DNA from 4 places in the Streptomyces sp. Qhu-G9 genome. Region 1 is predicted to be linked to each of the others. Evidence: riboswitches for the same ligand, from Rfam matches in the RefSeq annotation. Region 1 holds a riboswitch; each other region holds the start of a gene.
What was found. Region 1 has a riboswitch for cyclic di-AMP ahead of O1Q96_RS40145 (C40 family peptidase). Riboswitches for the same ligand answer to the same signal wherever they lie in the genome.

Region 1 (5,669 bases):
ACCACCGCCGCGCGCTGGTTCTCGTTCAGCCCGTCCAGGAGGGCGGCCGGGTCCACGAGCGGCCTGGAGGCGCCGTCCCGGTAGTACCCCTCCCTGCTCGGCGGCACGTCGAAGCGACCGCCGAACAAGTCGTCCGGCACGGGATCCGGCGCCTGGTCCTCGGGCGGCGGCGGGGGCTCTTCCTCGTGGGCCTGCGAGGGCTTGAGGTCCGCCAGGAAGCTGTCGTCAAAGAGGCTGCTCATCGCTCTCCGAGTCTAGGCGCCCCCACTGACACCCCGCCGCCACCCCGGAAACTCGGCGGAATCCGAACGCGGCGGCCGCCCTCACCCGGCGACGCCCCCCCGGACGCGGGAGCCCCACAGGTACCGGGCACCCCCGGCCCCTCACTCTCCCCATCGAGCCCGTCGCGTTCCGTCACCGAGTCGCGTTCCGTCACCGAGCGGGCCGAGCCGGCCTGCGCGTCGACGTGGAACCACCTGCCCGCTCGCGCCTCCACGGTTCGGCGCTGCCGCCCAATTCTGGCTGATTGAAAGCCAACGCCCTCGCCGACCGGAAGCCACCCCTCCGGACAACTCAGCACATATCAGGGACAATTGACACCGGAGGGCAAGATCAAACTTCGAGGTCACGAAAATGTATCGGGCATTTCGCACATCAAACTTCACAGGAGCCACACGAATTGGCTAACTTTCCTGTAGGCCGCTCGACCCGCACCGGCGAACATCGCCGGGCCGAGCGGACTCCGCCGAATCCGGCACGCCTTCGCGGCCGCCGGAACCGGGGACCCAACCGATCCTGGGGTGAATCGGTCCGACTCCCTCGCGGGACAAGGACCGTAGGGCAAACCTTCCGAAGCACCCGCCCGAACCCGACAGCTAACCCGGTAGGCGGATCACGGAAGGAGACGCCCTCGTGGCGCCACACCGCAAGTCGCGGCCCCCCGGTCCCATGGGCATACGGACCCCGGCCCTCGCCACCGCGGCTCTGACCTCGGTGGCCCTGCTCTCCCAGACGGCGGACGCCTCGCCGGCCACGGAGCCCACGCCGAGCACGGAGGAGGTCCAGAAGAAGATCGACGACCTCTACCAGCAGGCCGGTACGGCCACCGAGAAGTACAACGCGGCCAAGGAGAAGACCACCAAGCAGCGCAAGCGCGTCGGCACTCTGCTCGACGACGTGGCGCAGCGCACGGAGAAGCTCAACGCCGCCCGCGAGGACCTCGGGACGTTCGCCTCCGCGCAGTACCGCACGGGAGCCTCCGCCCCCGACTCGGCGTCCCTCCTCCTCGCGGACAACCCGCAGGACTACTTCGACCGGACCCAGCTGATGAACCGGCTGACGGCCCGCCAGCAGCAGGCCGTCGACGACTACGCGACGCAGCAGGCCGCCACCACCAAGAAGCGGCAGGAGGCGTCCGAGGGGCTGGAGACGCTCACCACGACGCAGAGCACGCTGAAGACGTCCAAGGCCGATGTCCAGCGGAAGCTCGCCGAGGCCCGCGCGCTCCTCTCGAAGCTGACCGCCGAGGAGAGGGTCCGGCTCGCCGCGATCGAGCGGGAGAAGCAGGAGGAGGCCCGTCGCAGGGCCGACGAACTGGCCCGGCGGCAGGCGGCCGACGCGGACCGCCGGCGGCAGGAGGCGGCCGCACAGGCCCAGCCCGGCACGGGGACCTCCACGGGAACGGGAGGCGTGCCGGGCGCCGGCCCGGGTTCCGCCTCCACCGCCAAGGCCGACAAGGCGCTCGCCTTCGCCCGTGCCCAGATCGGCAAGCCGTACGTCTGGGGCGCGAGCGGCCCCGGTTCGTACGACTGCTCCGGCCTCACCCAGGGCGCCTGGAAGGCCGCCGGTGTCACCCTCCCGCGCACGACGTGGGACCAGGTCAAGACCGGTTCGACGGTCTCCTTGAACAGCGCTCAGCCCGGTGACCTCGTCTTCTTCTACGACGACATCAGCCACGTCGGCGTCTACATCGGCGACGGCATGATGATCCACGCCCCGAAGCCGGGCTCGTACGTCCGCGAGGAGTCGGTCTACTACATGCCGATCCACAGCGTGGTGCGGCCGGCGTAGAGGCGCCGCTCGGGGCGGGGGCCCAGGGGCCCTCGGGGCGGGAGGCACGACGGGGGGCACGGCACGCGCGCGTGCCCCGGTCCGGCCCGGGATCAGGCCCGGCCGGAGATCAGGTCCAGAGAACCGCGATGAAGATGTTCGCCGTGGTCAGTGCCCCGACCAGGCCGAACAGTTCCTTCTCCACCCTCTCCTCGTCGCGTTTCACGTAGACGAGGCCGAGGATCACGACCAGCAGCGCCAGTTTCACGCCGATCTTGATGTTGTTGACGGTCTGGTCGTCGGCCTGGTTCAGGCCGACGAGGACCGCGCCGGTGACCAGCATGGTCAGCGCGCCGTGGAGCATCGCGGGGGTGAAGCGGGCCGTGCCGTCGCCCATCGCCCTCATCTGGGTGAGGAATCCGCCCAGCAGGGAGGCGATGCCGATGATGTGCAGGGCGACGAAGACATGAATGAGTACGTCCATGAGCCCGGACCCTAACCGGACGTCCGGATACCGCCTCGCACCACCCCGGTCCGGACACCCCTGCGGCAGCCTGCTCGGCACCCCCTGGCGGAGCCCATAGCACCGTCCTGCGTGCCGCTCCCCCGCAATCCGCGCTTCGGTCAGCCCATCGCGCCAAGTCGGTGGCGCCTGGCCCGGATCGCGGTCGCATCCGGTCAGCCCGTGCCCGACTGTCACCACTTCCGTACATGCCGTTACCCCGGGCACATCACCAGGTTTAGCGTCCTTCCCGAGGTGACCGGCTTCCCACCACAACCGCCCGGGCCAGGGGCGGCTGCCGGCGCCACCGCCGAGAAGGGTCCGGCGGCGTCCCGCTCCCCCTGTGCGGGCCGCCGCCGGACGTGCAACCGGCCCCTGAGAACCGCCGCCTCGGACACATCGTGTCCCGGCGGCCGTACGGAAGGAACGTGGATCGCACGTGGCAGCGCACCGTAAGCCCAGACAGCGCTCACTCGGCGGTGGTACGGCCCGTACCGCCTTCACCATCGCCCTCGCGGGGGCGGCGAGCGCGACCGGGTTCGACGGGACCGGAGCCGCTTCGCCCGAGCTGACGCCGGCTCAGGTGAGGGCCAAGGTCGACAAGTTGTACCAGGAGGCGGAGGTCGCCACCGAGAAGTACAACGGGGCGAAGGAGAAGTCCGGGAAGGCGGCGGGGCGGCTCGGCACCCTGCAGGACGAGGCCGCGCGCAAGACGGAGCGGCTCAACTCCGAGCGGGACGCGCTCGGTTCGCTGGCGACCGCCCAGTACCGGGACGGGGGCGTCGATCCCTCTCTGGCACTGATGCTCTCCTCGGACCCCGACCAGTACCTGGAGGGGGCCGCGTTCGCCGAGCGCGCAGGCAACAGGCAGGCCTCGACGGTTTCGCGCGTACGGACCCAGCTGCGCGAGATCGAGCAGCTGCGCGGGGCCGCGCACGTCGAGCTCACGTCGCTGAAGGCGCAGCAGGCGGAACTGAAGCGGCACAAGAAGACGGTCACCGGGAAGCTGGGCGAGGCGCGCCGGCTCCTGTCGGGGCTGTCGGACGAGGACCGGGCGCGGATCGGTGCGGACGACGCGGACACCGCCCGCGCCTCACGATCCGCCCCGGCGCCGCGCGACCTGGGCGCGGGTAGCTCCGCACAGGCGCCCAACTCCCGTACGGCGGCGGCGATCTCCTACGCCTACGGGAAGCTCGGCAGCCCGTACGTGTGGGGTGCCACGGGCCCCGCCGCCTTCGACTGCTCGGGTCTGATGCAGGCCGCGTACCGCGCCGCGGGCCTCTCGCTGCCCCGGACGACGTACGCGCAGATCAACGCGGGCCGACGCGTGTCCCGGTCCGAACTGCAGCCCGGGGACCTGGTGTTCTTCTACTCGGGCATCAGCCATGTGGGGCTGTACGTGGGCAACGGACAGATGGTGCACGCGCCCAACCCGTCGGCGCCGGTGCGGGTGGCGCCGATCGACGAGATGCCGTTCGCGGGGGCCACTCGCGTGGCGTGAGCGGGCCTGCCTCGCCGCAGGCGTCGCGGCCCCCACCGGCCGGGACCGCGGCCCGGCCGACCTGCGTCGCGCCGCGGAGCAGGTCGGCACGTCGACCGCACGGACTTCCAGACCGTGCGGTGGAACCCTGCCGTCAGACCAGCCGTCGCGCTGTCGCCCACCGCGTCAGCTCGTGCCGGTTCGACAGCTGCAGCTTCCGCAGCACCGCCGACACGTGCGACTCGACGGTCTTCACCGAGATGAACAGCTGCTTGGCGATCTCCTTGTACGCGTACCCGCGGGCGATGAGGCGCAGGACCTCCCGCTCGCGCTGGGTGAGGCGGTCGAGGTCCTCGTCGACGGGCGGGGCGTCGGTCGACGCGAACGCGTCGAGGACGAAGCCGGCCAGGCGGGGCGAGAAGACCGCGTCGCCGTCCTGGACGCGGAAGACGGAGTCGACGAGGTCGGTGCCGGTGATCGTCTTCGTGACGTAGCCACGGGCGCCGCCGCGGATCACACCGATGACGTCCTCCGCGGCGTCGGACACGGACAGCGCGAGGAACCGCACCGGCTGCTCGGCGTCGGCCATCAACGGCGAGCAGCGGCGCAGGACTTCGACCCCGCCGCCGCCCGGCAGGTGCACGTCGAGGAGGACGACCTCGGGGCGGGTCGCGGTGATGACCGTGACCGCCTGGTCGACGTCCGCGGCCTCGCCGACCACTTCGACGCCGGTCCGCTCGGTCTGCCCGATCTCCGCCTGGACTCCCGTACGGAACATGCGGTGGTCGTCGACGAGGACCACGCGCACGTGTCGTCCGGGGCCGGTGACGGCCGGATCGGGGGCGCCGGCCGCGCCCGCGCCGGGCGCACCGGCGTCCGGCCCGGCCGCTCCGGTCGGTTCGTTCGCGTCGCTCATGTCTCCGCCCTCTCCATCTCCAGCTCGACCTCCGTGCCGCCGCCCGGCACCGCGCGCAGCCGCGCCGTCCCGCCGTTGCGCTCCATGCGGCCGATGATCGATTCTCTGACGCCCATGCGGTCGGCGGGTATCGAGTCCAGGTCGAATCCGGGACCGCGGTCCCGGACCGACACGAAGACGGTCCTTCCCTCGACCTCGGCGAAGACCTGCACCGCGCCGCCCTCGCCACCGTACTTGGCCGCGTTCACCATGGCTTCCCTCGCGGCCTGCATCTGGGCGCCGGTCCTGTCGTCGAGGGGGCAGTCGCCGACGACCACGACCTCGATGGGAACCCCGTGCTTGTCCTCGACCTCCGCCGCGCTGCGCTTGACGGCCTCGGCGAGGGTGTCGGGCTCCTCCGCCTCGTCCTTGCCGGTGCCCTCCGGTTTGTAGAGCCAGTTGCGCAGGTCGCGCTCCTGGGCGCGGGCGAGGCGCCGGACCTCGCTCGCGTTCTCCGCGTTGCGCTGTATCAGTGTCAGGGTGTGCAGCACCGAGTCGTGGACGTGCGCGGCGACTTCGGCCCGCTCCTGCGCGCGGATGCGCATCAGGCGCTCCTCGGAGAGGTCCTGGGTCATGCGCACGAGATACGGACCGGCCAGCAGCGCTATCCCGACGAGGACGGCGAGCGCGGCCTGCAGCACCGAACCGAGGTGGGCGGCGGAGCCCTGCAGGACGAACATCCC
Region 2 (5,669 bases), 650 kb from region 1:
ATCTCGGCCCCGCGTTCCTGCGCGACCTCGTCGAGCGCGGCCAGGACCCGCTGCCCCCGCTCCGTCTCCAGGTGCTTGCCCGCCGAACCGGCCCGGGGGCTGTCGATGCGGGCGCCCGCCCGGTACTTGCCGGTGAGAAATCCTGCCGCGAGCGCGGAGTAGGGCACGGCGGCCAGTCCGCCGCGCGAGGCGACGTCCTGGAGCGGTCCTTCGTACGTGTCGCGGGAGACCAGGTTGTAGTGGGGCTGGAGCGCCACGTACCGCGCGAGGCCCTCGCGGTCGGAGAAGTCCAGGGACTCCTGGAGCCGTTCGGGAGAGAGGTTGGACGCGGCGATCGCGCGGACCTTGCCGGCGCGCACGAGCTCGTCCAGGGCCGCGAGGATCTCCTCGACCGGGACGGACGGGTCGTCGAAGTGCGTGTAGTAGAGGTCGATGTGGTCCGTCTTCAGACGACGCAGCGACGCCTCGGCGGCCGCCTTGATGTTCGCCGCGGACAGGCCCTTGTACCGGGGATGGGCACCGACCTTGGTCGCGACGAGGACGTCTGCGCGGTTGCCGCGCGCGGTCAGCCAGTCGCCGAGGACGGTCTCGGACTCACCGCCCTCGTTGCCCGGCGCCCAGGCCGAGTACGTGTCGGCGCTGTCCACGAAGTTCCCGCCGGCGGCGGTGTACGCGTCGAGCACGGCGAAGGACCTGGCCTCGTCGGCGGTCCAGCCGAAGACGTTGCCGCCGAGGGCGAGCGGGAAGACCTCCAGGTCGGACGAACCCAGCTTGCGAAGAGAAGTCATGGGTACGTCAACGGCCGTACCGGACGGCCGTATTCCGTACCTACGGGCGTCCGGACCGCGAGCGGCCTACGGGTTGAGGCCCTTGCCGCGCAGCCAGGCCATCGGGTCGATGCCGCTGCCGCCGCTGGTGTGGACCTCCAGGTGCAGGTGCGCCCCGGTGACGTTGCCGGTCGCGCCCACGCGGCCGATGACGTCGCCCGTGCCGACCTTCTGCCCGACGCTGACCCCGATCGACGACTGGTGGGCGTACCAGACCTCGGTGCCGTCGTCGAGCGTGAGGACCGTGCGGTAGCCGTACGAGCCGTTCCAGCCCGCCTCGGTGACCGTGCCGCTGTGAACGGCCTTGATCGGGGTACCCGTGGGAGCGGCGAAGTCCAGACCCGTGTGCTGGCCCGAGGACCACAGCGAGCCGGACTGCCCGTAGGTCGAGGTGATCGTGTACGAGGAGGTGGGCAGCGTGTACTGCGTGGCGAGTTCGGCGAGGCGCGCGGCCTCGGCCTTCTTCTTGGCCTCGTCCTTCTTCTTCTGCTCGGCGGCGGCGGCCTTGGCCTTCGCCGCGTCCTGCTCCTTGGCCGCCAGCGTGGCGGCCTTCTTCGCGGCGGCGGCCTCTGCGGCCGCCTGGGCCTCGCGGTCGACCTGGTCCTGCTGGAGCTCCGCCTGGAGCATGATGCGGGTGCGCAGGGCCTCACCGGCGTCCGCGCTGCCCTGCTCGGCGTCGGCCGTGGTGAGGCCGGCGGCGGTGAGCGGCGTGCTGGAGCCCTCGGGGGCCTCTTCGTCCGAGATCAGCGAGCCCACGTTCGGCAGGTCGGGGATCGAGATCGACACCGGCGGCTTGCCGGTCTGCGCGGTGGCCATGCCGCCCGCGCCGACGGCGGCTATGACACCGACGCCCAGAACGGTGGAGCTGCGGGCGAGTCCTCCGCCGCGCTGCTTGGAGACGCGGTGCCGGCCGCGGACGGGAACGACGGTGTCCGCGCTGGGATTCCAGACCTCCCAGGTCTCCTCGTCCTTACGAGCGCCGTAGGCGAAGGTGTCGGGCTTCTTGTCACCCGAGGTGTCCCCCGTGAACTCATTCGGCACGAACGAGGGTGCGGGGGCAGGCCTGTTGGACGCCACGTGGGCGCGCTCCTTTCCTTCCTTCTCGCCTACCGGGTTAGCTGACGGGTTCGGAGCAGGAAGGTCTCCTACGCGCGTCAACCACGGTGTCAAACACCGCGAAAGACACGCGATTCACCCCATGTAGGTGGTTCCCCGGTTCCCTTGCGGGATTCGGCGCGTGCGCACGGAGCCATCTCTTGTGACGGCTGGGACGACCGCGCTGCGTTATCGAACGTTAATAGACGCGGGCACTGGATTCCAAGCTGTTCTTGATGATCGTTAAGGCTCTTGACCTGGACTTACAGGTCATGAGCGGGGTAAATCGGGCGAGTTGATCGCCATTCACCGGTGTCGGATCTGTTGACGGTGCGTCAGTTGTTGTGCGCAGGGGCGTCATTCGACTACTGCAGGTGATATGGACCCTGGATGCTCGCGGACAGGTCGCGGGATCCCCACAGGAAAGTCGCGGGAAGGGCGCGGGAAGGGCGTACCGCTACGGCCGTCGCACGGCGAGCAGCGCCATGTCGTCCGTGGACCGGCCCCCGGTGTACCGGTGGACGTCGTCCACCAGCTCGTCGAGCAGTTCGTCGGGCCCGGCGAAGACCCGCCCGGACAGCTGTCCCACCGGATCGAAGAACACGCCCCGCTCGTCCCGGGCCTCGGACAGCCCGTCGGTGTGGAGGAGCAGCACGGCCCCGCCCGGGAGCGCCTCCTCCTGCGCGCGGTCGGGCCGGCCGCCCAGCTCCCCCATCCCGAGGGGCAGCGAGGGATCCGCCGCGGCGAGTGTGCGGACGGTTCCGTCGCCGTGCAGGAGGAGGGGCCCGGGGTGGCCGCGGTTGACGAGGCGTACGACCTGGGCGCCGTGCGGGATCTCGGCGAGGACGGCGGTGGTGAAGCCTTCGAAGATCTCGACGCTGTCCCGCCGGACGCCCTCGCGCGCCAGTGCCCGTTCCAGTCGCTGGGCGACCGCCTCCAGAGTGGCCTCGTGCTCGGCGGCCTCCCGGAAGGCCCCGATGACGACGGCCACGGTGCCGACCGCCCCCATGCCCTTGCCCCGCACGTCTCCCAGGACGAGCCGTACGCCGTGCGGGGTGTCCTGCACGGCGTACAGGTCGCCCCCGATGAACGCGTCCGCCTGCGCCGCCACGTATCTGGCCGCGATGTCGAGCCCGCCGATCCGCCCGGCCGGTTCGGGCAGTACGGCCCGCTGGGCGGCCTCGGCGATCTCCCGCGCCGAGGCGAGGCGGGCGTTGCCGAGGCTCACCAGCCGGTTGATGACGATCGCCAGGCCGGCGACGGTTCCCACGGTGACGACCTCGGTGACCGCGCCCACGTCGAAGGCGAACCTGAGGTGCACGAGGGCCATGGCCGCTGTTCCCACGATGCCCGTGCAGACGGTGGCGCCGAGCGAGAAGAGCGGTGCGGCCACGAGCGCGGCGGCCGTGAAGAAGGGGGCCGCGGTGAAGTCCTTGGGCGAGAGGAGGTCGTAACAGACTCCCGCGGCGATCAGCAGCGCGGGCAGCAGGCGGACGAGGGTGCGGGTGTGGGCGTAGGAGACGGTCCGTCGCTCGGGCTCGACGGGCCCCGGCGCCCACTTCTCCACCTCACGACGCCCGGCCACGTGACTCCTGCCCTTCCCGCGCTCTGTCCAGATTCCCGGGAGCGGGGGTGGGGAGCGAGCCGGCGGGAGCCGGGCGGGTGAGCGCCGACCCGTCCGGCACGGGCCGTGATGGACCTCGCGGACCTTGGGGGCCTCGGAGGTCTCGCGAACCTCGTGGAAAACACCTGGGGCCGGAATCCCGTTGGATTCCGGCCCCAGGTCTTCAGTAGCGGGGACAGGATTTGAACCTGCGACCTCTGGGTTATGAGCCCAGCGAGCTACCGAGCTGCTCCACCCCGCGTCGTTGAAACCAGTGTACGCCATCTGCGGGACCCCTGGCACACGGGTTAACGCCGCCCTCCCTCAACCCTCCGGCAACTCTCCGGCGGGCGCGCGGCGAGGTCAGCCGAGGTGGCGGTTGGGCGCCTTGGCCGCGTCCTCGTACTCCGGGAGCACCAGGACGTCGGCGCCGTGCGCCGCCAGCAGGCCGTTCCCGTCCGCCGACGCCACGAACGTGTCGGGCTCACGCCACGCGGTGACGACCCGGCGCGCCCCCGCGTCGAGGATCAGCCGGGCACAGGGCGCGGGCCGCGAGGAGCGGCGGGCGCAGGGCTCCAGGCTGCTGTAGACCGTGGCGGTCGCGAGCCGCGGGTCGCCCGGCTCGATCCTGGCGAGCGCGGCCTCCTCCGCGTGCGAGAGGGGGTCGGACTCACGGGAGTACCCGCGGGCCAGTTCCGTGCCGTCTGCCGCGACGACGACCGCGCCGACACTGAAGGCCGTCCGGGAGGGCGGGCACTCGGCGGCGAGGCCGCAGGCGAGCTCCAGCCAGTGGTGGTCGGCCGCCGAGGGGACGGAGCCGGTGCCGGGCGCGGTGGGGACGTACCGCATGAGCACGACGTCTCCGACGGGCCGGGTCTCGATCAGCCGCATCCGGTTCCGTGCGCCGCCGGGGTACTCCCCGGGCCCGAAGAGCCGTGGCGCGTCCGGCTCGCCCACCACGAGCGGTGCCAGGGCGAGCTGCAGTTCGTCGGCGAGGCCCTGCTGGAGGAGCTGGGTGTGGACGCGGCCGCCGCCCTCGACCATGAGCCGTCGTACGCCGCGTTCGTCGTGGAGGTGCGCGAGTACGGCCCGCCAGTCCAGGGCGGGCCCCACGGAGACAACGTCGACGCCGAGCCCGCGCAGCGCCTCGTTCGCTCTCGGGGCCCCCTCGTCGGACGTGTAGACGATCTTCTCGCCGCCCGTGGACCAGAAGTTGGCGCCGGGATCGAGGTCGCCGCTGCCACTGACCGCGACCTTCAGCGGGTACTCCGGCCGGCCGGCGGCGACGCGGGCCGCGCGCCGCTCGGCGGAGTTGACGAGGAGCCGGGGGTTGTCGGCGCGCAGGGTGCCCGCGCCCACGAGGATCGCGTCGGACCCGGCCCGTACCTCGTCGACCCGGTCGAAGTCGGCAGGCCCGGAGAGCAGCAGCCGTTCGGGGCCGGTGTCGTCCAGGCGTCCGTCGAGGGAGACCGCGGCGGACAACAGGACGTGGGGGTGGGGCATCGACGCGCTCTCTTTCGGAGGCAGGGTTCGGGCCGACCGGAGCCGGGCTTGGTTCAAGTTTGAAGCAAACCTACACTGGAGGCATGACGACCCGCTGGCTCACCCCCGAGGAGCAGCGCGCCTGGCGCGCCTACATCGCCGCCTCCCATCTCCTGGAGGACGCGATCGACCGGCAGCTCCAGCAGGAGGCCGGCATGCCCCACCTTTACTACTCCATCCTCGCCAACCTCTCCGAGGCGCCCGAGCGCGGCCTGCGCATGACGGACCTCGCCGAACGGACGAAGATCACCCGCAGTCGGCTGACGTACGCGGTGACCCGCCTGGAGAAGGACGGGGCGGTGCGCCGTGAGGGATGCCGTATGGACAAGCGGGGCAGCATCGCGGTCCTGACCGACGAGGGGATGGAGCTGCTGGAGCGTACGGCTCCCGGCCATGTGGAGACGGTCCGCGCGACCCTCTTCGACCACCTCACGCCGGGGCAGGTGGGGCAGCTGGAGGAGATCTGTGCGGCGGTCGCGCGCGGGCTGGAGGGCGACGACCCGCAGGCCACCCCGGACGACGTGCCGTGGCGCCGCCGTTCGTCCGGCTCCTGCACGTGAGGCCGCCCGCACCCTCCTGACGGCCGGGACGGCGGGTCCGCC
Region 3 (5,669 bases), 2.1 Mb from region 1:
GTGACGGTCCGGACGCGGCCGGTAACCGACCCTCCGACGGCGCGGCCCCCGGTCACGCAATAGGGTTGCCCGGTGGCAAGAGTCCGGTTGAGCGTGGCGGCGCGGCGTGAGGAGTTGCTGCGGGCCGCCATCCAGCAGATCGAGGCACGCGGTGTGTCCGCGGTGCGGATCGCCGACGTGGCGACCGCGCTCGGGGTGAGCAACGCGCTGGTGCTCTATCACTTCTCGACGAAGGAGAAGCTGGTCGCCGCCGCGTTCACGTACGCGGCCGAGGACGACCTCGCCCATCTGCGCAAGCTGCTCGGGCGCCGGACGACGGCGCTGCGGCGGCTGCGGGCCGCCGTCCGCTGGTACGCGCCGACGGGGCAGGCCAAGGGCTGGCGGCTGTGGATCGAGGGCTGGGCGGTGGCGCTGCGCGAGCCCGCCCTGCGGGACGTCACCCGTGATCTGGACCGGCAGTGGAAGGCCGCGCTCGCCGGGGTGATCGCGGAGGGTGTGGCGGCGGGCGAGTTCCGCTGCCCGGACCCGACGGGCACGGCGCTGCGTCTCACCGCCCTGCTGGACGGGCTCGCCGTCCAGATGACGGCGTACTCGGGCGCGGTGTCACGTGCCCGGACCCAGCAGTGGGTGGACGAGGCACTGGCCCGCGAACTGGGCCTGGAGCGCGCGGCGTTGACGGCACCGGGCGCCTGAGACGACGTAACGCGGGCGCGCAGGCGGACGACGTACCCCCGCGCGAAGGCGGACGACGGCGAGGGGCGGCCCGGGCCGCCCGACACCATCGGCCGGGAGGCCCCGGGCACCCTCGGGCCTGCGAGTCACCGGCCCACCCCACCGCGTCCGGTTCGTCCCCGCCCGCTTCTGCCTTGCCCGGGAGCCCGCCGGGGAACTGTCCGGCCCCTGGGGCCCGGCAGCCCTCGCCGCCCCACAGCCCTCCGGGCCTTCAGGCGACCGCTTCGATCCACAACTTGATGTCGCCCGGCGACAGATTTCCCTTCGCCACCACGTGGTCGCCGGAGGACTCCCCGCGCAGCCGGCGGCCGATCCACGGCACGAGGTACTCGCGTGCCCACTGGACGTTGTCCCGCCGCATCTCCAGCGTGCCGCGCGGCGGCAGCGTCGGCCACGGCTGGTCCGGATCCGCGGGCACCTCCAGGCCGAGGACCTGGCCGGCGCGCAGGGCGACGCGGGTGTGCCCCTCGGGAGACAGGTGGAGCCGGTCGCCGTCCCAGGCCCGCCGGTCCTGGATGGTCTTGAGGGACCACAGGTCGAGCACGGGACAGCCGTACCGGTCGGCGATGGCCCGGATATGGAGGTTGTACGTGGCGATCTTGCCGCGCATGTGCCTGAGTACGGGTACGTCACGGGTGTCGAAGCCGGTCGTCACGAGGACCGTGCCGACGGCCGACGTGAGGTCCGCGACGGCGCGTTCGAAGCGCTCCGCGACCTCGTCGGGGTCGGTGCCGGGCCGGATGATGTCGTTGCCTCCCGCGCAGAAGGAGACCATGTCCGGCGCGAGCTCCTTGGCCCGCCGCAGCTGGTGCTCGACGATCTGGTCGAGCAGTTTCCCGCGGACCGCGAGGTTGGTGTAGTCGAACTCGCCCTCGGGCCGCCGGTCCGCGAGCAGTACCGCGAACCGGTCGGCCCAGCCCACGAAGGAGCCGTCCGGGCCAGGGTCGCCGACGCCCTCGGTGAAGCTGTCCCCCACCGCCACGTACGACCCGATCACTGATCTGTTGTCATTCTTCGAATCGTCTGCCACATCGGCCCATGATTCACCTTCGCGTGTGAGCTACGCGACCGTAGGAAAGGGTTGACGGGCGGTGAGATAGGCCACTCGTCAAGTGTTGGTCAATCCCGGAATAAGGGGGCGGATCAAGGGCGTTGCCGCAGCTCGCCGACCCGGAAGTCCGTGATCGCGAAGTGGCTCCACACGGTCCGGAACGCGAAGTGCCCTCGCGTGTACGGCTCCGGGTCGTCGTGGTCGAAGACGAGTCGCCCGTTGTTCCACCACTGGACCGTCGAGCCGTCCGAGACGATCCGGACCCTGTTGGGCCGGTTCGCCGTGAGCAGGGGTTCCGTGTAGTCGAGGATCAGCGGCCGTACGCCCGCCTCGCCGACGTAGCGACGCAACCTGGTCGTGGTGTTGCCGTTCGCGCCGTATCCGGCGTAGTACGTCCTGAGGTGGTCGTACTCGGCGAGCGCGCCGCCCCGGGGCGTGGCGAAGAGGTCGTCGGGTGAGCGCGCGTCGGTGGCGTTCCAGAAGTTGTTGAGGTCCGAGACCCGGTCGTTGGCCCCGCCCGCGGAGATCGCCGTGGCGGTGTACCCGATGACGTACGGCCCTCGCAGAGCGCGCCTGAACCAGACCGTCGCGCCGCTCGGCACGTCGATGTCCAGGACGCCCCGCGCGGCGGTGACGGTGCCGCCGTCCTGGAGCTCGGTCGCCCACTGGGAGAGACCGTGCCGGAAGTCGTCGCGGGCGATGAGCCGGCCCGGGCGGTGGCGGGACGACGCACTCGCCTGCCGTCCCGGGACGAGCGCCGCGAGCCCGGCGCCCGCGGCCAGGGCTCCGAGCGCTCTGCGGGTGGTCGTCATGGCGGCTCCTTCGGGCGTCACGGTCGCAGAAAGCGCTTGCGGAGATCACTGTGTCCGCACCGGTACGCCCTTGTCGAGACGTCGCCCGGCCACGCCACAGGACCGCAACAAGCCGACCCAGGAAGCCGGCACACCGAAGGCCGGACCCCGGGGATCACAGGGTCCGGCCTTCGGAGACGAGCCGGGCAATACGGGCCCGCGGAGGCGGGCCGGGCGTCAGACGGAGACGCCCTTGGCGCGCAGGTACGCCAGCGGGTCCACGTCCGAGCCGTAGTCCGGGGTGGTGCGGATCTCGAAGTGCAGGTGCGGGCCGGTCACGTTGCCCGTCGCGCCGGAGAGGCCGACCTGCTGGCCCCCGGTCACGGCCTGCCCGGCCGAGACGGAGAGGGAGGACAGGTGGGCGTACTGGGCGTAGCGGCCGTCGTCGAGCCTGAGGACGACCTGGTTGCCGTACGCGCCGCCCCATCCGGCGGAGACGACCGTGCCCGCGCCGACGGCCTTGAGCGAGGTGCCGGTGGGAACCACGAAGTCGACACCGGTGTGGTAGCCGCTGGACCACATGCTGCCCGACATCTTGTACGGGGTACCGACCGTCGCGCCCGCGACCGGCATCGCGAAGCCGGAGGCGTTCGCCGCCTTGGGCGCCGCCGGCTTCTTGGCGGCGGACTGGGTGGTCTTGGAGGCGGGTGCGTCCGCGCTCGGGGTGGCGGCCGCGGCCTTTCCGCCGAGCGTGAGCTTCAGACCCGGGTGGATGAGCGCCGGGTCGGCGCCTATCGCCTTGCGGTTGTCCTCGTACAGCTTCTTCCAGCCGCCGCCGACGTCCTGCGTGTCGGCGATCTTCGAGAGGGAGTCGCCCGCACGCACGGCGTACGTCTTGGTCGCGACCTTCTTGGCCTCGGCCTTCCGGTCGGCGGCCGGCGCGGAATCCGCGGCCTTGCCCGCGACGTCCGAGGCGCTCGCGACGGACTCGGCGGCGGACTGCGGGGTAGCGGCGTGCGCTCCGGCGGCTCCGAACAGCGGGATGGCCAGTGCGGCGCCCCCGGTGCCGGCTGCGGCGATGGAGCGGGAGAGACGCTGGGACTTGGGACGGCGGTGCTTACCCTTCGCGGGCATGGCGAATTCCTCTCCGGCGCCTGCGAGGTGAGCTGTCGGGTGCGAGCTGGAGATGCCCGGCCGTGCTTGCGCACGACTTAACCCCTAGCCGTTCCGGAGACCGGAACAGGCGTTGTACCTGTGGGTCCCCCGCTCCTGCCATGTACGGGTGAGTGAGCGGATTCCGGGCGGTGGCAGGATTGGGCGTCCGTCCGGATTGGAGGTGAACGTAAGCGACATGAAGACACGGAAACAACCTTTGGGGTTTCCTGTGTGCCCCGTTCTCTTGATCCGTGACCGAAATGACAGTCACCCTGAGTCAGTACGGGATCTCACCCGTCCGTTAAACCCCTGAAAACACACGTGAATTGCGTGAACATGGCGACAGCGGAACGTCACGAATATGACGCTGCTCACGGGAGCCGCTCCAGGAGCCTTTATTCCAGAGCGAGTTGGAACTAAGGCTCCAATGCGGACACAACAGTCACATGCGACGCAGTCGGATAACTGCCGCATCAAGGTCGCCACGCAGCCCCGTCCGCAACCCGTGATGCAACAGCACCGCACCTCGGTGGACTTCGCCCGTTTCGAGGCATTCGTACGAAGTCGCCGGGTCGAGGCCCCGCAGGCGCACCGGCGGGACCGGCTCGCCGTAGTGCTGCGCCTGGAGCCAGGCGAGGACGACGGTTTCGCCGTCACGGACGTACTGGACCGCGCTCATACCGCCCTGCGGCGTCCGCAGCCGGTGAAGGTCACCGCCCTGCACGACGGGCCGGATCTCCTTGTAGAGCTCCACCCAGCCCCGCGCCTCGGCCAGCTCCTCGTCGCTCCACCGCGTGAGGTCGCCACCGACTCCGAGCACCCCGGCCATCGCGCTCACGAACCGGAAGCGCAGCGAGCTGACACGACCGTTGAGCTGCGCGTTCGGGCTGTCGGTGACCCAGGCGGCCATGGCCCGGGCGGGGTGCACCTGACTGAAGCCGTGCTGGATGGCGAGCCGGTCGAGGGGGTCCGTGTTGTCCGAGGTCCACACCTGGTCCGTACGCGCCATGATCCCGAGGTCGATCCGGCCGCCGCCGCCCGAGCAGGACTCGAAGGCCACCCCCGGATGGGCCGCCCGCAACCGGTCCAACAGGCCGTAGAGGGCGTGCACATGATCCACCCAGAGGCGCTGCGGGTACGCCTCGCCGGGCCATCCGGCATCGGTGAAGCAGCGGTTGAAGTCCCACTTCACGTAGTCGATCGGGGCGCTGGAGAGCAGCGTGTGGAGCTGCTCCCACAGGTACTCCTGGACGTCCTCGCGGGCGAGGTTCAGGACGAGCTGATTGCGCAGTTCCGTCCTCTTTCGTCCCGGATGGAACTGCACCCAGTCCGGGTGCGCGCGGTACAGCTCACTGTCCGGGTTGACCATCTCGGGCTCGACCCAGATCCCGAACCGCATCCCGAGCGCGTGCACGTCGTCGGCGAGGGGCTTGAGGCCGGCCGGGAAGCGGTCCGGGTTGGGCGTCCAGTCGCCGAGCCCGGCCCGGTCACTGGTGCGCGTCCCGAACCAGCCGTCGTCGACCACGAACAGTTCGACCCCCATCGCGGCGGCCCGCCGCGCGAGGGCCCCCTGCTGCTCCTCGGAGATGTCGAACTCGGTGGCCTCCCAGGAGTTGTAGAGCACCGGCCGGTCCTGGTCCGCGTCCGGGATCACATGGGCCCGCTGGTAGGCGTGCCACGCGCGGCTCGCCCCGCCGAAGCCGCCGTCGCTCCACAGTCCCGCGAAGACGGGCGTGACGAAGCTCTCCCCCGGCTCCAGCCGCAGCAGTCCGGAGTCGTCGTATCCGGCCCCGCCGGTGATCTGCACGCGTGCGTCCGGCAGCTGGGCCACCGCGATCCGCCACGTCCCCGACCAGGCGAGCGCGCATCCGTAGACCTCGCCCAGCTCCTCGGTCGCCGAGCCGTCCGCGTCCAGCGCGACCCACGGCAGGTGCTGATGC
Region 4 (5,669 bases), 1.2 Mb from region 1:
CCTCGGCGGCGAAACGGCGGATGCCGCGCTCGCGGGCGACGGCCGCGACGTGCTCCAGCAGCGCGGACGCCACACCGCGGCCCTGATGGGCGTCCTGGACGAGGAACGCGACCTCCGCCTCGTCCGCGGGGGCGGACGCGGGCAGGCCGTCGGCGTTGATGCGGTCGTAGCGTACGGTGGCGATGAACTCGCCGCCGACGGTGGCCGCGAGTCCCACCCGGTCCACAAAGTCGTGGTGGGTGAAGCGGTGGACGTCCTTGGCGGACAGGCGCGGGTACGGCGCGAAGAAGCGGTAGTACTTCGACTCGGCGGACACCTGCTCGTAGAAGCTGACGAGGCGGTCGGCGTCGTCGGCCGCGATGGGCCGGATGCGCGCGGTGCCGCCGTCGCGCAGGACGACGTCGGCCTCCCAGTGAGCGGGGTACTCGTGCCGGTCCGACGAGGTCTGCATGGGGCCCAGAGTACGGCTCGGGTCCGACAACGGCGGGCTCGCGTCCCCCCGGATTCCCAGGGTTCTCGTCCCGCGCGGGCGGGCTCGCGTCCGGGCAGGGCGCGGGGCAGTCTTGGGGATCGGAGCCGCCCGGGGCCACGTCGGGCCGGGGTCTGGCCGGGCCGGGCTCCTGGTCGCTTCAAGCAGGCTCCACCGTATGAAACAATGGTCTAGACAACCGTGAGACACCTGAAGGGCAGCATCACATGGCTGAGCGCCGCGTCAACGTCGGTTGGGCCGAGGGCCTTCACGCCCGTCCCGCCTCCATCTTCGTCCGGGCGGCCACGGCCTCCGGCGTCCCCGTGACGATCGCCAAGGCGGACGGCAACCCCGTCAACGCCGCTTCCATGCTCGCGGTCCTCGGCCTGGGCGCCCAGGGCGGCGAGGAGATCGTCCTCGCGTCCGACGCCGAGGGCGCTGACGCCGCGCTCGACCGCCTGGCGAAGCTGGTCGCCGAGGGTCTCGACGAGCTCCCCGAGACGGTCTGACCCCACGCATCACGTGCGGCGGAGCCGCGTCCCCCCACCCCGGGCGACGCGGCTCCGCCGTTTCCGCACCATGGTCCGGTCCCGGCCCGCGTGGAGACGACCGGCCCCCGGCTGCGCACGACGTCCGGCCCTGGTGGAGTGCCGTCGGCATCCGTCACAGATCTTCCCGTCGGCGCTATTCGCGTGCAATCCGGGACTCGATTTCCGTGCACGCAGAAATCACGTGCTCGGCAATTCCGGGCACGCGGGAAAATGGGCATCAGAAATATGCCCCTGCCGAATATCCCTCTTTGTATACGGCGCCACTGTTAATGCCGCAGGCCCGCCGTGTTTACGGGATGTTGCGAAGTCCTCACACGCTCGACGCGGTCTCGGCCCGGAAAGCGCAGCCGGTGCGCGGTCGTCGCCCGCTCGGTGTGCAGTGCCGTGACCGCCCGGGCACGGTCGCTGTCGCCCCGGGCCACGGCGTCCACGATGGCCCCGTGCTCGGTCCAGGACTCGGCGGGATGCGCGGGCGCCTCGACCGCGTACATCCAGGCGATCTTGTGCCGCAGCTGGGCGAGCGTCGAGGTCAGCTGCGGGCTGCCCGAGGCCTGCGCGAGCGTCTCGTGGAACCAGCCCCCCAGTGAGCGCAGATCCTCGCTGTTACCCCTCCTGGCCCGCTCCTGGCCCAGTCTGACCAGGCCGCGCAGCACCTTGAGGTGCGCCTCGGTGCGGCGCTGCGCGGCACGGGCGGCACCCAGCGGTTCCAGCAGCATGCGCATCTCCAGGAGGTCCGCGGCCTCCTGCTCCGTGGGCTCCGCCACGCACGCGCCCGCGTGTCTGCGGGTGACCACGAAGCCCTCCGCCTCCAGTGTGCGCAGCGCCTCGCGCACGGGGACCCGCGAGACGCCGTAACGACGCGCGAGCAGTTCTTCGGTGAGCCGGCTGCCGCGCTCGTAGACACCCGCGACGATGTCGTCACGAATCGCCGTGCATACCGAGCGCGCGGGAATACGCATGACCGGACCTCCGCCTTAATCCCCGCGAAACGCGGTCGATCGACGCTTGTTCGGTGACTCTATTGCAGTGAGCGGGAAATTCCGATGGCAGCCCGGAATCCATGGCTATTTTTTGGACACATCACGTCTCTGAACAGGCAGTCGTCCGGTGCGAAAGAGACCGGGAACGGTCGGGAAGAAGCCCGGAAGGCCCCGGAGCACGCGAAGGCCCCGGCTCAATGAGCCAGGGCCTTCGACGGAGGTGCGCCGACGCGTCGTGCCGTCAGACGTTCACGCCGTGCGAGCGGAGGTATCCGACGGGGTCCATGTCGGACCCGTACTCCGCGGTCGCGCGCGCCTCGAAGTGCAGGTGCGCTCCGGTGACGTTGCCGGTCGCCCCGGAGAGGGCTATCTGCTGTCCCGGAGTGACCGTCTGGCCGACGGAGACGCCGATGGACGAGAGGTGCCCGTACTGGGTGAAGGTGCCGTCGGTCATCTTGATGACGACCTGGTTGCCGTACGCGCCGCCCCAGCCGGCCTCCACCACGGTGCCGGAGCCGACCGCGCGCACGGCGGTGCCGCTGGCGGCGTGGAAGTCGATGCCGGTGTGACTGCCGGAGGACCAGACGGCGCCGCCGGCCTTGTAGCCGGTGGAGACGTACGAACCGGTGATCGGCGAGACGTACGCGTTGAGGCGCTTGCGCTCGGCCTCGCGGGCGGCACGAACCTTGACCTCGCGCTCCTTCTTGGCCTTCGCCGCGGCCTCCTCGGCCCGCTTCTTCGCGTCGGCCTCGGCCTTCTCGCGGGCGGCGGCCTCGTCGGCGGCCTGCTGCTGGGCGGCGGCCTGCGCGTCGATCTCTTCGGCGACCGAGTCGCCGATGATGACGGCCTTGGTGAGGCCGGTCTGCTCGACCGAGCTCTCGGCGGCGAACGCCGGGGCGGCCAGAGTGCCTACGACACCGGTGGTGGCGAGTGCGGCGACGCCCACCGTCCTGCGGGTCGCGCGCTTCATGCTGCTGGGACGACGGTGCTTCCCGGTGGCGCGAGTGAACGCCATGAAGTGGCTGATCCTTTCCTTCCTTCTCGCCTACCGGGTTAGCTGACGGGTTCGGAGCAGGAAGGTCTCCTACGGACCCCCTTCGGGAAGGGCGTCCGATTCACCCCAGGGACTACGTATGGGTCCCCGGCTCCCCTGGCTCGCGCCGTACGGGGACTCGGCGATGACTGTCCGGTGCCGCGGACGCGGCGCACTGCCTGACGAACAGCCGGACTGAAGCTAAACGTCGCCACTTTCAATAGACAAACGGATCACGGGTTTTGTAGCGCATGCCACAGGGCAGACAGGCAACCTCTCTACCAATACGGACAAACCACAGGAGACTCGGCGCAAGAAGAGACCCGGGCGACTCCTGAGTCACCCGGGCCCCGGCCTGCCGACGGTCCTTGCTGCGACTGCCGGTCCCTACTCCGCTGTCACGACGCTGACTTCACCGATACCGAGGGCCCTGACGGGCTCCTCGATCTGCGCGGCGTCTCCGACGAGGACGGTCACCAGACGGTCCACCGGGAAGGCGTTCACCGCGGCCGCCGTGGCCTCCACGGTGCCGGTCGCGGCGAGCTGCTGGTAGAGCGTCGCCTGGAAGTCGTCCGGCAGGTGCTGCTCGACCTGGTCGGCGAGCGTGCCCGCGACGGCGCCCGCGGTCTCGTACTTCAGGGGCGCCACGCCCACCAGGTTCTGCACGGCGACGTCGCGTTCGGCGTCCGTCAGTCCCTCGGCGGCGAGGGTGCGCAGCACCTTCCACAGGTCGTCGAGCGCCGGGCCGGTGTTCGGGGTGTCCACGGAGCCGCTGATGGCGAGCATCGAGATGCCCGTCCCGTCCGGGGCGGAGCGCAGCACCTGGCCGAACGCCCGCACGCCGTAGGTGTATCCCTTCTCCTCGCGCAGGACGCGGTCCAGGCGGGAGGTGAGGGTGCCACCGAGGCAGTACGTGCCGAGCACCTGGGCGGGCCACACCCGGTCGTGCCGGTCGGCGCCGACGCGGCCGATCAGCAACTGCGTCTGGACGGCCCCGGGGCGGTCGACGATGATCACCCGGCCGGTGTCGTCGGCGGTCACCGGCGGCACGGGGCGCGCCTCGGCCTGCGATCCGGTCCAGGCACCGAGCGTGTCCGCGAGCAGCGCGTCGAGGTCGACGCCGGTGAGGTCACCGACGACGACCGCGGTGGCCGTGGCGGGGCGTACGTGCTTCTCGTAGAAGGCACGTACGGCCGCGGAGTCGATCGCGGTGACCGTCTCCTCGCTGCCCTGGCGGGGGCGCGACATGCGCGAGGTCGCCGGGAAGAGCTGCCGGGAGAGCTCCTTGGCGGCCCTGCGGCCCGGGTTGGCGGTCTCGTGCGGGATCTCGTCGAGCCGGTTGCGCACCAGCCGCTCGATCTCGCCGTCGTCGAACGCGGGCGCCCTGAGCGCGTCCGCGAGAAGGCCGAGCGCCTTGGGCAGCCGGGAGACGGGGACTTCGAGGCTGAGCCGCACGCCCGGGTGGTCGGCGTGGGCGTCGAGCGTGGCGCCGCAGCGCTCCAGCTCGGCGGCGAACTCCTCGGCGGAGTGCTTGTCGGTGCCCTCCGAGAAGGCCCTCGCCATGATCGTGGCGATGCCGTCCAGTCCCTTCGGCTCGGCCTCCAGAGGGGCGGCCAGGAGGATCTCGACGGCGACGACCTGCTGGCCGGGGCGGTGACAGCGCAGCACCGTCAGGCCGTTGCCGAGCGCGCCGCGCTCGGGTGCCGGGAAGGCCCAGGGCCTGGCCTCGCCGGCCTGGGGCTGCGGGTGGAAGTCCATCGTGGCGAGCTCGGTCACTTGGCCGCCTCCTCGTCGGTGTCTTCAGCGGCGGCGTCGGTGCCGTCGGCGGCCTCGGCCTCTTCGGGGGCGACCGGCTCGTAGACCAGCACCGCGCGGTTGTCGGGGCGCAGGCGGGCCTTGGCGACCTCCCGGACCTCGTCGGCGGTGACGTCCAGGACGCGCTGGACGGCGGTCAGGGCAAGCTGGGGGTCACCGAACAGGACCGCGTACCGGCACAGTTCGTCGGCGCGGCCCGCGACCGTACCGAGACGGTCCAGCCACTCGCGCTCCAACTGTGCCTGGGCGCGCTCCATCTCCTCGGCCGTGGGCCCCTCCTCGGCGAACCGGGCGAGCTCCTCGTCGACGGCGGACTCGATCACCGGCACCTCGACATCGCCCGACGTCTTCACGTCGAGCCACCCCAGGGAGGGCGCTCCGGCGAGGCGCAGCAGGCCGAACCCGGCCGCCACGGCGGTGCGGTCACGGCGTACGAGCCGGTTGTAGAGCCGGGACGACTCGCCGCCACCGAGGACGGTCAGGGCCAGGTCGGCCGCGTCGCACGCGCGCGTGCCGTCCTCCGGCAGCCGGTAGGCGGCCATCAGCGCGCGGGCCGGGACCTCCTCCTCGACGACCTCGCGCAGCTGCTCACCGATGTTCTCCGGCAGCGAACCGTCGCGCGGGGCGGGCTTTCCGTCGTGGCCGGCGATGGAGCCGAAGTACTTCTCGACCCAGGCGAGCGTCTGCTCGGGGTCGATGTCGCCGACGACCGACAACACGGCGTTGTTGGGTGCGTAGTAGGTGCGGAAAAAGGCGCGCGCGTCCTCGAGAGTGGCCGCGTCCAGGTCGGCCATCGACCCGATCGGGGTGTGGTGGTAAGG

Region 2: linked by a shared signal. The riboswitch ahead of O1Q96_RS43060 (M23 family metallopeptidase) and the one ahead of O1Q96_RS40145 (C40 family peptidase) in region 1 are both predicted to bind cyclic di-AMP.
Region 3: linked by a shared signal. The riboswitch ahead of O1Q96_RS31440 (M23 family metallopeptidase) and the one ahead of O1Q96_RS40145 (C40 family peptidase) in region 1 are both predicted to bind cyclic di-AMP.
Region 4: linked by a shared signal. The riboswitch ahead of O1Q96_RS34945 (M23 family metallopeptidase) and the one ahead of O1Q96_RS40145 (C40 family peptidase) in region 1 are both predicted to bind cyclic di-AMP.

Annotation. Positions count from the first base shown of each region.
Region 1 covers NZ_CP114283.1:8,654,330-8,659,998, forward strand. Annotated here, with positions in the region: gene pcrA (DNA helicase PcrA) at 1-242, opposite strand, end outside; cyclic di-AMP (ydaO/yuaA leader) riboswitch at 734-905, shown strand; gene O1Q96_RS40145 (C40 family peptidase) at 913-2,070, shown strand; gene O1Q96_RS40150 (hypothetical protein) at 2,180-2,533, opposite strand; gene O1Q96_RS40155 (C40 family peptidase) at 2,991-4,052, shown strand; gene O1Q96_RS40160 (LuxR C-terminal-related transcriptional regulator) at 4,186-4,947, opposite strand; gene O1Q96_RS40165 (ATP-binding protein) at 4,944-5,669, opposite strand, start outside.
Region 2 covers NZ_CP114283.1:9,307,525-9,313,193, forward strand. Annotated here, with positions in the region: gene O1Q96_RS43055 (aldo/keto reductase) at 1-788, opposite strand, end outside; gene O1Q96_RS43060 (M23 family metallopeptidase) at 855-1,904, opposite strand; cyclic di-AMP (ydaO/yuaA leader) riboswitch at 1,916-2,073, opposite strand; gene O1Q96_RS43065 (PP2C family protein-serine/threonine phosphatase) at 2,380-3,507, opposite strand; tRNA gene O1Q96_RS43070 (tRNA-Met) at 3,714-3,787, opposite strand; gene O1Q96_RS43075 (dihydrofolate reductase family protein) at 3,889-5,028, opposite strand; gene O1Q96_RS43080 (MarR family winged helix-turn-helix transcriptional regulator) at 5,112-5,627, shown strand.
Region 3 covers NZ_CP114283.1:6,596,299-6,601,967, forward strand. Annotated here, with positions in the region: gene O1Q96_RS31420 (glutamate dehydrogenase) at 1-4, shown strand, start outside; gene O1Q96_RS31425 (TetR/AcrR family transcriptional regulator) at 73-693, shown strand; gene O1Q96_RS31430 (SGNH/GDSL hydrolase family protein) at 944-1,729, opposite strand; gene O1Q96_RS31435 (DUF6250 domain-containing protein) at 1,876-2,595, opposite strand; gene O1Q96_RS31440 (M23 family metallopeptidase) at 2,812-3,708, opposite strand; cyclic di-AMP (ydaO/yuaA leader) riboswitch at 3,711-3,877, opposite strand; gene O1Q96_RS31445 (alpha-galactosidase) at 4,172-5,669, opposite strand, start outside.
Region 4 covers NZ_CP114283.1:7,445,672-7,451,340, forward strand. Annotated here, with positions in the region: gene O1Q96_RS34930 (bifunctional acetate--CoA ligase family protein/GNAT family N-acetyltransferase) at 1-451, opposite strand, end outside; gene O1Q96_RS34935 (HPr family phosphocarrier protein) at 697-978, shown strand; gene O1Q96_RS34940 (GntR family transcriptional regulator) at 1,287-1,979, opposite strand; gene O1Q96_RS34945 (M23 family metallopeptidase) at 2,242-3,015, opposite strand; cyclic di-AMP (ydaO/yuaA leader) riboswitch at 3,028-3,188, opposite strand; gene O1Q96_RS34950 (M16 family metallopeptidase) at 3,421-4,809, opposite strand; gene O1Q96_RS34955 (M16 family metallopeptidase) at 4,806-5,669, opposite strand, start outside.